3 regions of the Phytobacter sp. V69 genome follow, and region 1 is predicted to be linked to each of the others. Evidence: predicted binding sites of a transcription regulator. Region 1 holds the regulator's gene; each other region holds the start of a gene.
The links. Region 1 encodes Fur, which represses iron uptake genes when iron is present. Its sites were predicted from a motif close to ATAATAATGAGAACNACTATCAA; they were not measured.

Region 1 (3,280 bases):
TGCCACCACACGCCAGCAGGCGGCAGTCGTCATGCGCGAATATATAGATGAAGAAGGGGTAATTCAGTTCCTGCTCAAGTCGTTTGTCGACGGCGAGTGGCGCTTCAATGTGCCAGCACTATGGGATCAATATCCCCATATCGTGGGCTGGGAAACGGTACCGGCCTGGAACCATCCAGCGCTCTTTATCCCCGGCGGTAACTCGCCGTATGTCACCGAACAGTATCGTGGCGAACTGCTGCAACAATTCCCGCAGGCACGTGCGCATGTGATAGCCGGAGCCGGGCACTGGGTGCATGCAGAAAAACCGGAAGCGGTTCTGCGCGCCATCCGTCGTTATCTCGCTGAAAAGACAAACTGATTAAAAACCCGGCGACCGGTTGCCGGAAAGCGCCCGGTCGTTGGCGTGTCCGCATCGCTGATGTATGATGGCGCGCTAATCAGCCCGGGCTATGACCCGATTGCTTGTACTTCCCGTAGTATTCTTAAATCATGGCTAAAGAACAAACGGACCGCACGACACTAGATCTGTTCGCGAATGAACGTCGCCCGGGACGTCCTAAAACCAATCCGCTCTCTCGCGACGAGCAATTGCGCGTGAATAAGCGCAATCAGCTTAAACGCGATAAAGTTCGTGGGCTTAAGCGCGTCGAATTAAAACTCAACGCAGAGGCTGTCGACGCGTTAAACGCGCTGGCGGACGCGCGCGAAATGAGCCGGAGTGAATTGATTGAAGAGATGTTACTGGCTCAGCTTAACGCGCTGAACAACCAGGAAATCCTCTAATTCATCGCAAAAATACACTTTCATGTTGCACAGAGTGCAGTCTTGCGTGATTGCAGTTTCCGCGTGCTTCTCTGATCTGCTATGATTGCCCTTATCCGTGGGCCAATCGCCACCACCATATCATTAAGTTTCAAGAGGTTATTTTACTCATGGCAATCACAGGCATTTTTTTCGGCAGCGATACTGGTAATACCGAAAACATCGCAAAGATGATCCAGGCTCAACTTGGTAAAGAAGTTGCCGATGTGCATGACATTGCTAAAAGCAGCAAAGAGGATTTAGAAGGTTACGACATCCTGCTGCTTGGCATTCCGACCTGGTATTATGGTGAAGCACAGTGTGACTGGGATGACTTTTTCCCGACGCTGGAAGATATCGATTTTAACGGCAAACTGGTTGCTCTGTTTGGCTGTGGCGACCAGGAAGACTATGCTGAGTACTTCTGTGATGCGCTGGGTACTATCCGCGACATCATTGAACCGCGCGGCGCAACCATCGTAGGCCACTGGCCGACCGAAGGTTACCATTTCGAAGCGTCCAAAGGCCTGGCAGATGACGATCACTTCGTTGGTCTGGCCATTGACGAAGACCGTCAGCCGGAACTGACCGCTGGTCGCGTCGACAAGTGGGTGAAACAGATTTCTGAAGAGCTGCACCTGCAAGAGATCATCAATGCCTGATGTTGTTTGGCGCAACCTGCTGGTTGCGCCTGATTAATAGATAAAAGCGATGGAAATAATTGCTACAATTTTTTAACTTTTTTCTCCAGCGCTGTACAATGGCCCCTGGTTAAAACGGGTAACGCAAAAGGACTTTGTTGGCGCTGCCACGTTTTAAAAGCTTACTTTACTTGAGGACTTGCAGTTTTCATTCAGGCATGGCAGTTCTATAATGAGACGCATTATCCCAGGTGCATTCCTTGTAGCTTCCCGACGGGAAGTGAATCGTTTAGCAACAGGACAGATTCCGCATGACTGACAACAATACCGCATTAAAGAAGGCCGGCCTGAAAGTCACGCTTCCTCGGTTAAAAATCCTGGAAGTGCTTCAGGAGCCGGAGAACCACCATGTCAGTGCGGAAGATTTATATAAGCGCTTGATCGACATGGGCGAAGAGATTGGGCTGGCGACTGTGTACCGTGTACTCAACCAGTTCGATGATGCCGGGATCGTGACCCGCCATAATTTCGAAGGCGGTAAATCCGTCTTTGAGCTGACGCAGCAACATCACCACGACCACTTAATTTGCCTGGATTGCGGCAAAGTGATCGAGTTCAGTGATGACTCTATCGAAGCGCGTCAGCGTGAGATTGCATCCAGACACGGTATTCGTCTGACTAACCACAGCCTCTACCTCTATGGCCACTGTGCCGAGGGTGACTGCCGTACAGACGATAACGCGCACGAAGCGACGGATAAATAATCCTCGCTTCTCTCTAAAGCCAACCTCCGGGTTGGCTTTTTTATTTCTGCGTATCGCAAAGACAAAAAAGCCCGCCGAAGCGGGCTATCTCACACGGTTAATTCAGCGCGTTATGCTGGCGAATCTCCTGCCAGATCTGATCACAACGCGCTTTTACCGCCTGGCCGTTACCGGTATGCGTTGCTTCAAGACACTGCTGATAATCCAGCGTGCGCACACTCTCTTGTTCCGCGAATTGCTGGTGTGCTTTCTCTTTACGCAGTACATCCAGCACGCTTCTGCAGGCCGCCGTTTTCTCCGGCGAGCCCTCAGCCGTATTGATACAGGCGCTGTAAGCCTCTTTTAAGCGGGCATCTTCCTTTGGCGCCTGTGGCTGTTGTACGCAGGCAGCCAGTCCCAGCGTCATCAGAACAAGCAGTATTGGTTTCATCGTCATGGCATTCCCTCGCATCAGAAGATATTCAACGGCGCAATGACGATAAATTTCACGTCGCGTTCGTCCTGGAAGATGTTGTTATACCCGCCGCCCCAGCTCGGGATATCGGAGTGGTTGTCGTACTGGGTAAAGTGCAGTTTAAACAGGGTGCCTTTTGCCATCCCTTCCTGCACGGTGTACAGCAGGTCGAGGCTGTAAGCCGACTCTTTGATGGAATTCCCCGCATCGTAGTATTTGTCTCCGGAAGAAACATTGGACGGTTTCGCATCCCAGCCATAGACATACGATGCACCTACCGCCCAGCCCGGCAGATTCCAGTCTTTCAGGTCATACATTGCACCAACAAAGACCGACTTTTCGTTATGGGCGTTGAAGTCAGAACGGTTATCCCACCAGATATCCAGGCGACCATTGGAAGATCCGTAGAGGGGCGTCATACGTGAATTGAAATAGCCCTGGCGGCCATCGGCTTTAACCCAGGTTCCCTCAAGACGCAAATCCACCGGACCAACCGTATAACCAAAAGTGAGCGCCTGCAGCCACGCGGTACCGTCGTAGATATCATTGATGGTGTTGTTATCGGCCTTATCGCGCGAGCCGTAGAACTGATAACTGGTGGAAAGGGGATTCCCCGC
Region 2 (3,280 bases), on a different contig from region 1:
CAGTACGGTCATGTTGTTATCGACATGTACCCGCTGGAGCCGGGCTCAAATCCGAAAGGTTACGAGTTCATCAACGACATTAAAGGTGGTGTAATTCCTGGCGAATACATCCCGGCCGTTGATAAAGGCATTCAGGAACAGCTGAAATCTGGTCCGCTGGCTGGTTACCCGGTAGTAGACATGGGTATTCGTCTGCACTTCGGTTCTTACCACGACGTTGACTCCTCTGAACTGGCGTTTAAACTGGCTGCGTCTATTGCCTTTAAAGAAGGCTTTAAGAAAGCAAAACCAGTTCTGCTTGAACCGATCATGAAGGTTGAAGTAGAGACTCCGGAAGAGAACACTGGTGACGTAATTGGTGACTTGAGCCGTCGTCGCGGTATGTTGCGCGGTCAGGAATCCGAAGTGACTGGCGTTAAGATCCACGCTGAAGTACCGCTGTCTGAAATGTTCGGATACGCAACTCAGCTGCGTTCTCTGACCAAAGGTCGCGCATCATACACTATGGAATTCCTGAAGTATGATGATGCCCCGAACAACGTTGCTCAGGCCGTAATCGAAGCCCGTGGTAAATAAGCCGCAGGGTTAAAACCAAAGTCCCGTGCTCTCTCCATAAGGGGAGGGCACTATAGTAAGGAATATAGCCGTGTCTAAAGAAAAATTTGAACGTACAAAACCGCACGTTAACGTCGGCACCATCGGCCACGTTGACCACGGTAAAACTACCCTGACTGCTGCAATCACTACCGTTCTGTCCAAAACTTACGGTGGCCAGGCTCGTGCATTCGATCAGATCGATAACGCGCCGGAAGAAAAAGCACGTGGTATCACCATCAACACCTCTCACGTTGAATACGATACCGCGATCCGCCACTACGCGCACGTAGACTGCCCGGGCCACGCCGACTATGTTAAAAACATGATCACCGGCGCTGCGCAGATGGACGGCGCGATCCTGGTTGTTGCTGCGACTGACGGCCCGATGCCGCAGACTCGTGAGCACATCCTGCTGGGTCGTCAGGTAGGCGTTCCGTACATCATCGTGTTCCTGAATAAATGTGACATGGTTGATGACGAAGAGCTGCTGGAACTGGTAGAAATGGAAGTTCGTGAACTTCTGTCTCAGTACGATTTCCCGGGCGACGACACCCCGATCGTTCGTGGTTCTGCTCTGAAAGCGCTGGAAGGCGAAGCTGAGTGGGAAGCGAAAATCATCGAACTGGCTGGCTACCTGGATTCTTACATTCCGGAACCAGAACGTGCGATTGACAAGCCGTTCCTGCTGCCGATCGAAGACGTATTCTCCATCTCCGGTCGTGGTACCGTTGTTACCGGTCGTGTAGAGCGCGGTATCATCAAAGTTGGCGAAGAAGTTGAAATCGTTGGTATCAAAGACACCGCTAAGTCTACCTGTACCGGCGTTGAAATGTTCCGCAAACTGCTGGACGAAGGCCGTGCTGGTGAGAACGTTGGTGTTCTGCTGCGTGGTATCAAACGTGAAGAAATCGAACGTGGTCAGGTACTGGCTAAGCCGGGCACCATCAAGCCGCACACCAAATTCGAATCTGAAGTTTATATACTGTCCAAAGATGAAGGCGGCCGTCATACTCCGTTCTTCAAAGGCTACCGTCCGCAGTTCTACTTCCGTACAACTGACGTGACTGGCACCATCGAACTGCCGGAAGGCGTTGAGATGGTAATGCCGGGCGACAACATCAAAATGGTTGTTACCCTGATCCACCCGATCGCGATGGACGACGGTCTGCGTTTCGCAATCCGTGAAGGCGGCCGTACTGTAGGCGCGGGCGTTGTAGCTAAAGTTCTGGGCTAATTACTCGTTAATTAGTTTCGAATTGAAAAGGGCGCTTTGGCGCCCTTTTTGCTGTCTGTCGATTGGCTGTTGTCATATTTTCTCGCATTATTTTGTTGTCATCCCGCCGCGCAAATAGCGTTGTGCTATTGTAATCATAACTATTCTCATTTACACTTTGCGCATAAATTGAACGGGAGTGATTATGTACGTTTGTTTGTGTAATGGTGTGAGTGATAAAAAAATTCGCCAGGCTGTACGCCAGTTTCACCCCCAATCTTTTCAGCAACTGCGTAAATTCATTCCTGTTGGAAATCAATGTGGTAAGTGTGTCTGTGCTGCTCGCGAAATAATGCAGGATGAGTTGCTGCAGATCCCGGAATATAAAGAAACCGCCTGAGCCTTCTGCTTTTTTTTGACTTCCCTGTAGCCCGATCTACGCTTCAATGAGTGGAAGCGGAGGGACTATATAATGAAAGGTGATGTCAAAGTTATAAATTATCTCAATAAGTTATTGGGAAACGAGCTTGTCGCAATCAACCAGTATTTTCTCCATGCGAGAATGTTCAAAAACTGGGGCCTGATGCGCCTTAATGATGTTGAATATCACGAATCCATCGATGAAATGAAACACGCCGATAAGTATATCGAGCGTATTTTGTTTCTTGAAGGCATTCCGAACCTGCAAGATCTAGGCAAACTTGGTATCGGCGAAGACGTCGAGGAGATGCTGCAGTCTGATTTACGACTGGAGCTGGATGGCGCGAAGGATTTGCGCGAGGCGATTGCCTACTCTGACAGCGTACATGACTACGTCAGCCGGGACATGATGATTGAAATTCTGGCCGACGAAGAAGGCCATATTGACTGGCTGGAAACCGAGCTGGATCTTATCGGTAAGCTTGGTTTGCAAAACTATCTCCAGTCGCAAATCAAAGTTGAAAGTTAACCATCGAAATAAAGCTCGTCTGGTAACCTGTAATCAAACCCGCACCCGCCAGAAATGGACCAAAGGGCAGCGGGTTTTTTATTGCCTGCGTATTTCGGGATTTGAGCGCAAGAAGACAAGTCAGGCACAACGCGAGCAATGCGGCAGAGAAGACCAGAATGGGTAACACTTCCCAACCGTGCCAGGCCCCCAGAGCTGCCAGAAATTTAACATCGCCATAGCCGAGTCCTTCCTGACCACGCAGGAGCCGGTACCCCCAATAGAGTGCAGCGAAGCCTGCGTATCCTGCGATGGCCCCCAATACCTTTTCCTGCAGCAGCATCGGATTGCACCAGCTAAAATACATCAGACCGGCCCACAGAAGAGGGCAGGTGAAACGGTCTGGTAACAGGCCCAGGCAGATGTCATTCCAGACCAGAAATGCGTTAAGTACCAGATAAATCGTAATAAAGAGAATTGTGCCTGCCATATAACCTCCGCATACTCGGCTGTTGCTAAGCGTCAGCGATCTGGACAACCAG
Region 3 (3,280 bases), on a different contig from region 1:
AGGGCGCGGGCCTGAGCTCTTCCGCCTCGCTGGAAGTGGCCGTTGGTACCGTGTTCCAGCAGCTGTACCATCTGCCGCTCGACGGCACGCAAATTGCCCTCAACGGTCAGGAAGCGGAAAACCAGTTTGTCGGCTGTAACTGCGGCATCATGGACCAGTTGATCTCCGCGCTGGGTAAAAAAGGCAGCGCGCTGCTGATCGACTGCCGCTCGCTGGGCAGCAAAGCGGTCTCCATGCCGGATGGCGTTTCCATCGTCATCATTAACAGCAACTTCAAACGTACGCTGGTGGGCAGCGAGTACAACACCCGACGTGAACAGTGTGAAACCGGCGCGCGTTTCTTCCAGGAAAAAGCGCTACGTGACGTGAATATCGATCAGTTCAACGCCGTCGCCCATGAGCTGGACCCGGTTGTTGCCAAACGCGTTCGTCACGTGCTTACCGAAAACGCCCGTACCGTGGAAGCGGCGAGCGCCCTGGAAAAAGGTGACCTGCAGCGGATGGGCGTGCTGATGGCTGAGTCCCATGCCTCTATGCGTGACGATTTCGAAATCACCGTGCCACAAATCGACACCCTGGTGGAGATCGTCAAAGCCACCATCGGCGATAAAGGCGGCGTACGCATGACCGGCGGCGGATTCGGAGGCTGCATCGTGGCACTGGTGCCAGAAGCGCTGGTGCCGGCGGTGAAAAAAGCCGTAGAGACACAGTACGAAGCCAAAACCGGTATCAAAGAGACGTTCTACGTGTGCAAACCTTCACAGGGAGCGGGACAGTGCTAAATGAATCTTCCGGGGCAGCGCCTGATGGACTGCCCTTCCGCCTGATTACCCTGCGCAACAGCGCGGGGATGGTGGTGACAGTGATGGACTGGGGTGCCACGCTGCTTTCAGCACGGGTGCCGCTTTCCGATGGTTCGGTGCGCGAAGCGCTGCTCGGTTGCGCCACGCCCGAGCACTATATTCACCAAGCCTCGTTTCTGGGCGCATCGGTTGGCCGTTACGCGAACCGTATCGCCAAAAGTCAGTTTATCCTCGGCGGGGAAACCTGGGCGCTCGCGTCAAGTCAGGGTGAAAACCAGCTGCACGGCGGGCCGGAAGGCTTTGATAAGCGCCGCTGGCAGATTGAGCGGCAAAATGACAGCGAAGCGCTGTTGTCACTGACCTCTCCCGATGGGGATCAGGGCTTCCCCGGTCTGGTAAATGCCAGCGTACTTTATCGTCTTGGCGAAGATAATCGGCTGGCTATCGAGTATCGGGCGACGACCGATAAACCTTGCCCGGTGAACCTGACTAACCACGCCTATTTCAACCTGAACGGTGAACAGAGCGATGTGCGTAGCCACACGCTGCAACTGCTGGCGGATGAATACCTGCCGGTTGACAGCATGGGCATCCCAGTTGGCGACTTGAAAAACGTGGCCCAGACCAGCTTTGATTTCCGTCAGCCGAAAACCCTGAATCGTGATTTCTTAAGCGATGACGATCAGCGCGTAGTGAAAGGTTACGATCACGCGTTCCTGCTACAGGCCAAAGGCGATGTCAGCCAGCCTGCGGCCCAGGTCTGGTCGGCGGATAACAAGCTGCAAATGTCCGTCTATACCTCTGCCCCGGCGCTGCAGTTTTACTCCGGCAATTTCCTTGAAGGGACACCGGCACGCGGAAACACGGTTTATAACGCGTGGCAGGGTCTGGCGCTGGAAAGCGAGTTTTTACCCGACAGCCCGAACCGCCCGGACTACCCTCACGGCAGCTGTATTTTGCAACCCGGCGATGAGTATGTCAGCCTGACGGAATATCACTTTATTCCCGCCTGATAACCAACCCTCCGCCTGGAGGGTTTTTTTTGCCCATTTCGCTGAATTATCAGCCAGTCATCGACAAAATGGTAACGGCTGATTCACAAGCATCTTACACTGCGCGACTATTTTCGCTATGGTTAAGGGTAATCGTTGCTGCGGGTCATCCCCGGGCAATATAATGAGAATTGTTATCATTCAATCAGGCTTATGAGGAGTAAGTGTATGGCTGTAACTAAGCTGGTTCTGGTTCGTCACGGCGAAAGCCAGTGGAACAACGAAAACCGCTTCACCGGTTGGTACGACGTTGATCTGTCAGAGAAAGGCGTAGGCGAAGCAAAAGCGGCAGGTAAACTGCTGAAAGACGAAGGCTTCAGCTTCGACTTTGCTTATACCTCTGTGCTGAAACGTGCCATCCACACCCTGTGGAACGTGCTGGACGAACTGGATCAGGCCTGGCTGCCGGTTGAGAAGTCCTGGAAACTGAACGAGCGCCACTACGGTGCGCTGCAGGGTCTGAACAAAGCAGAAACCGCTGAGAAATACGGTGACGAGCAGGTCAAACAATGGCGTCGCGGCTTCGCGGTAACCCCGCCGGAGCTGACCAAAGATGACGAGCGTTTCCCGGGTCACGATCCGCGTTATGCAAAACTGACCGAGAAAGAGCTGCCGACGACTGAAAGCCTGGCGCTGACCATCGAACGCGTTGTGCCTTACTGGAACGAAACTATTCTGCCGCGCCTGAAAAGCGGTGAGCGCGTAATCATTGCCGCTCACGGTAACTCCCTGCGTGCGCTGGTGAAATACCTGGACAACATGGGCGAAGACGAAATCCTTGAGCTGAACATCCCAACTGGCGTGCCGCTGGTGTACGAGTTCGACGAAAACTTCAAACCTGTTAAACACTACTACCTGGGCAATGCTGACGAAATCGCGGCGAAAGCGGCGGCAGTAGCAAACCAGGGTAAAGCGAAGTAATTTTTCGTTTTGCATAAAAAAGCGTGGAGCAATCCACGCTTTTTTCTTTGCGGGGCCAATACACAAAATCATTTGAGGCTGTGTCGAGGCGGCAAAGGAAGAAATCCCCAGGAGCATAGCTAACTATGTGACTGGGGTTTCTGAGTGCGGCCAACAAAGAGACAGGCCAAAGGATGAAGTGTATTTATTTGCGGCGGGCTTTTACTGCCTCTGCCAACTGACGCAACACAGTTTCCGTGTCTTCCCAGCCAATACAGGCATCGGTCACGCTCTTGCCATAGACCAGCGGCTCGCCGCTCTCCAGGCTCTGATTGCCTTCTACCAGATGGCTTTCAATCATCACGCCCATAATGGCATTTTCGCCACCGGCGACCTGAGCACAAACGTCAGTTCCCACGTCCATCTGCTTTTTAAACTGCTTGCTCGAGTTGGCATGGCTGAAATCGATCATTACCTGCGCTGCCAGACCGGCTTTCTCCAGTCCTTGCTTCACTTGCGCAACAT

Region 2: the regulator Fur is predicted to act here: its motif matches at 1,959-1,981, upstream of bfd (bacterioferritin-associated ferredoxin).
Region 3: the regulator Fur is predicted to act here: its motif matches at 1,974-1,996, upstream of gpmA (2,3-diphosphoglycerate-dependent phosphoglycerate mutase).

The regions. Positions count from the first base shown of each region.
Region 1 covers NZ_CBFFRL010000032.1:25,238-28,517, reverse strand. Annotated here, with positions in the region: gene ybfF (esterase) at 1-361, shown strand, start outside; gene ybfE (LexA regulated protein) at 493-786, shown strand; gene fldA (flavodoxin FldA) at 936-1,466, shown strand; gene fur (ferric iron uptake transcriptional regulator) at 1,757-2,209, shown strand; gene chiQ (ChiQ/YbfN family lipoprotein) at 2,307-2,639, opposite strand; gene chiP (chitoporin ChiP) at 2,660-3,280, opposite strand, start outside.
Region 2 covers NZ_CBFFRL010000067.1:15,975-19,254, reverse strand. Annotated here, with positions in the region: gene fusA (elongation factor G) at 1-576, shown strand, start outside; gene tuf (elongation factor Tu) at 647-1,831, shown strand; gene bfd (bacterioferritin-associated ferredoxin) at 2,016-2,210, shown strand; gene bfr (bacterioferritin) at 2,283-2,759, shown strand; gene ACSZPU_RS11700 (prepilin peptidase) at 2,743-3,228, opposite strand.
Region 3 covers NZ_CBFFRL010000061.1:4,535-7,814, reverse strand. Annotated here, with positions in the region: gene galK (galactokinase) at 1-782, shown strand, start outside; gene galM (galactose-1-epimerase) at 776-1,816, shown strand; gene gpmA (2,3-diphosphoglycerate-dependent phosphoglycerate mutase) at 2,024-2,776, shown strand; gene aroG (3-deoxy-7-phosphoheptulonate synthase AroG) at 2,961-3,280, opposite strand, start outside.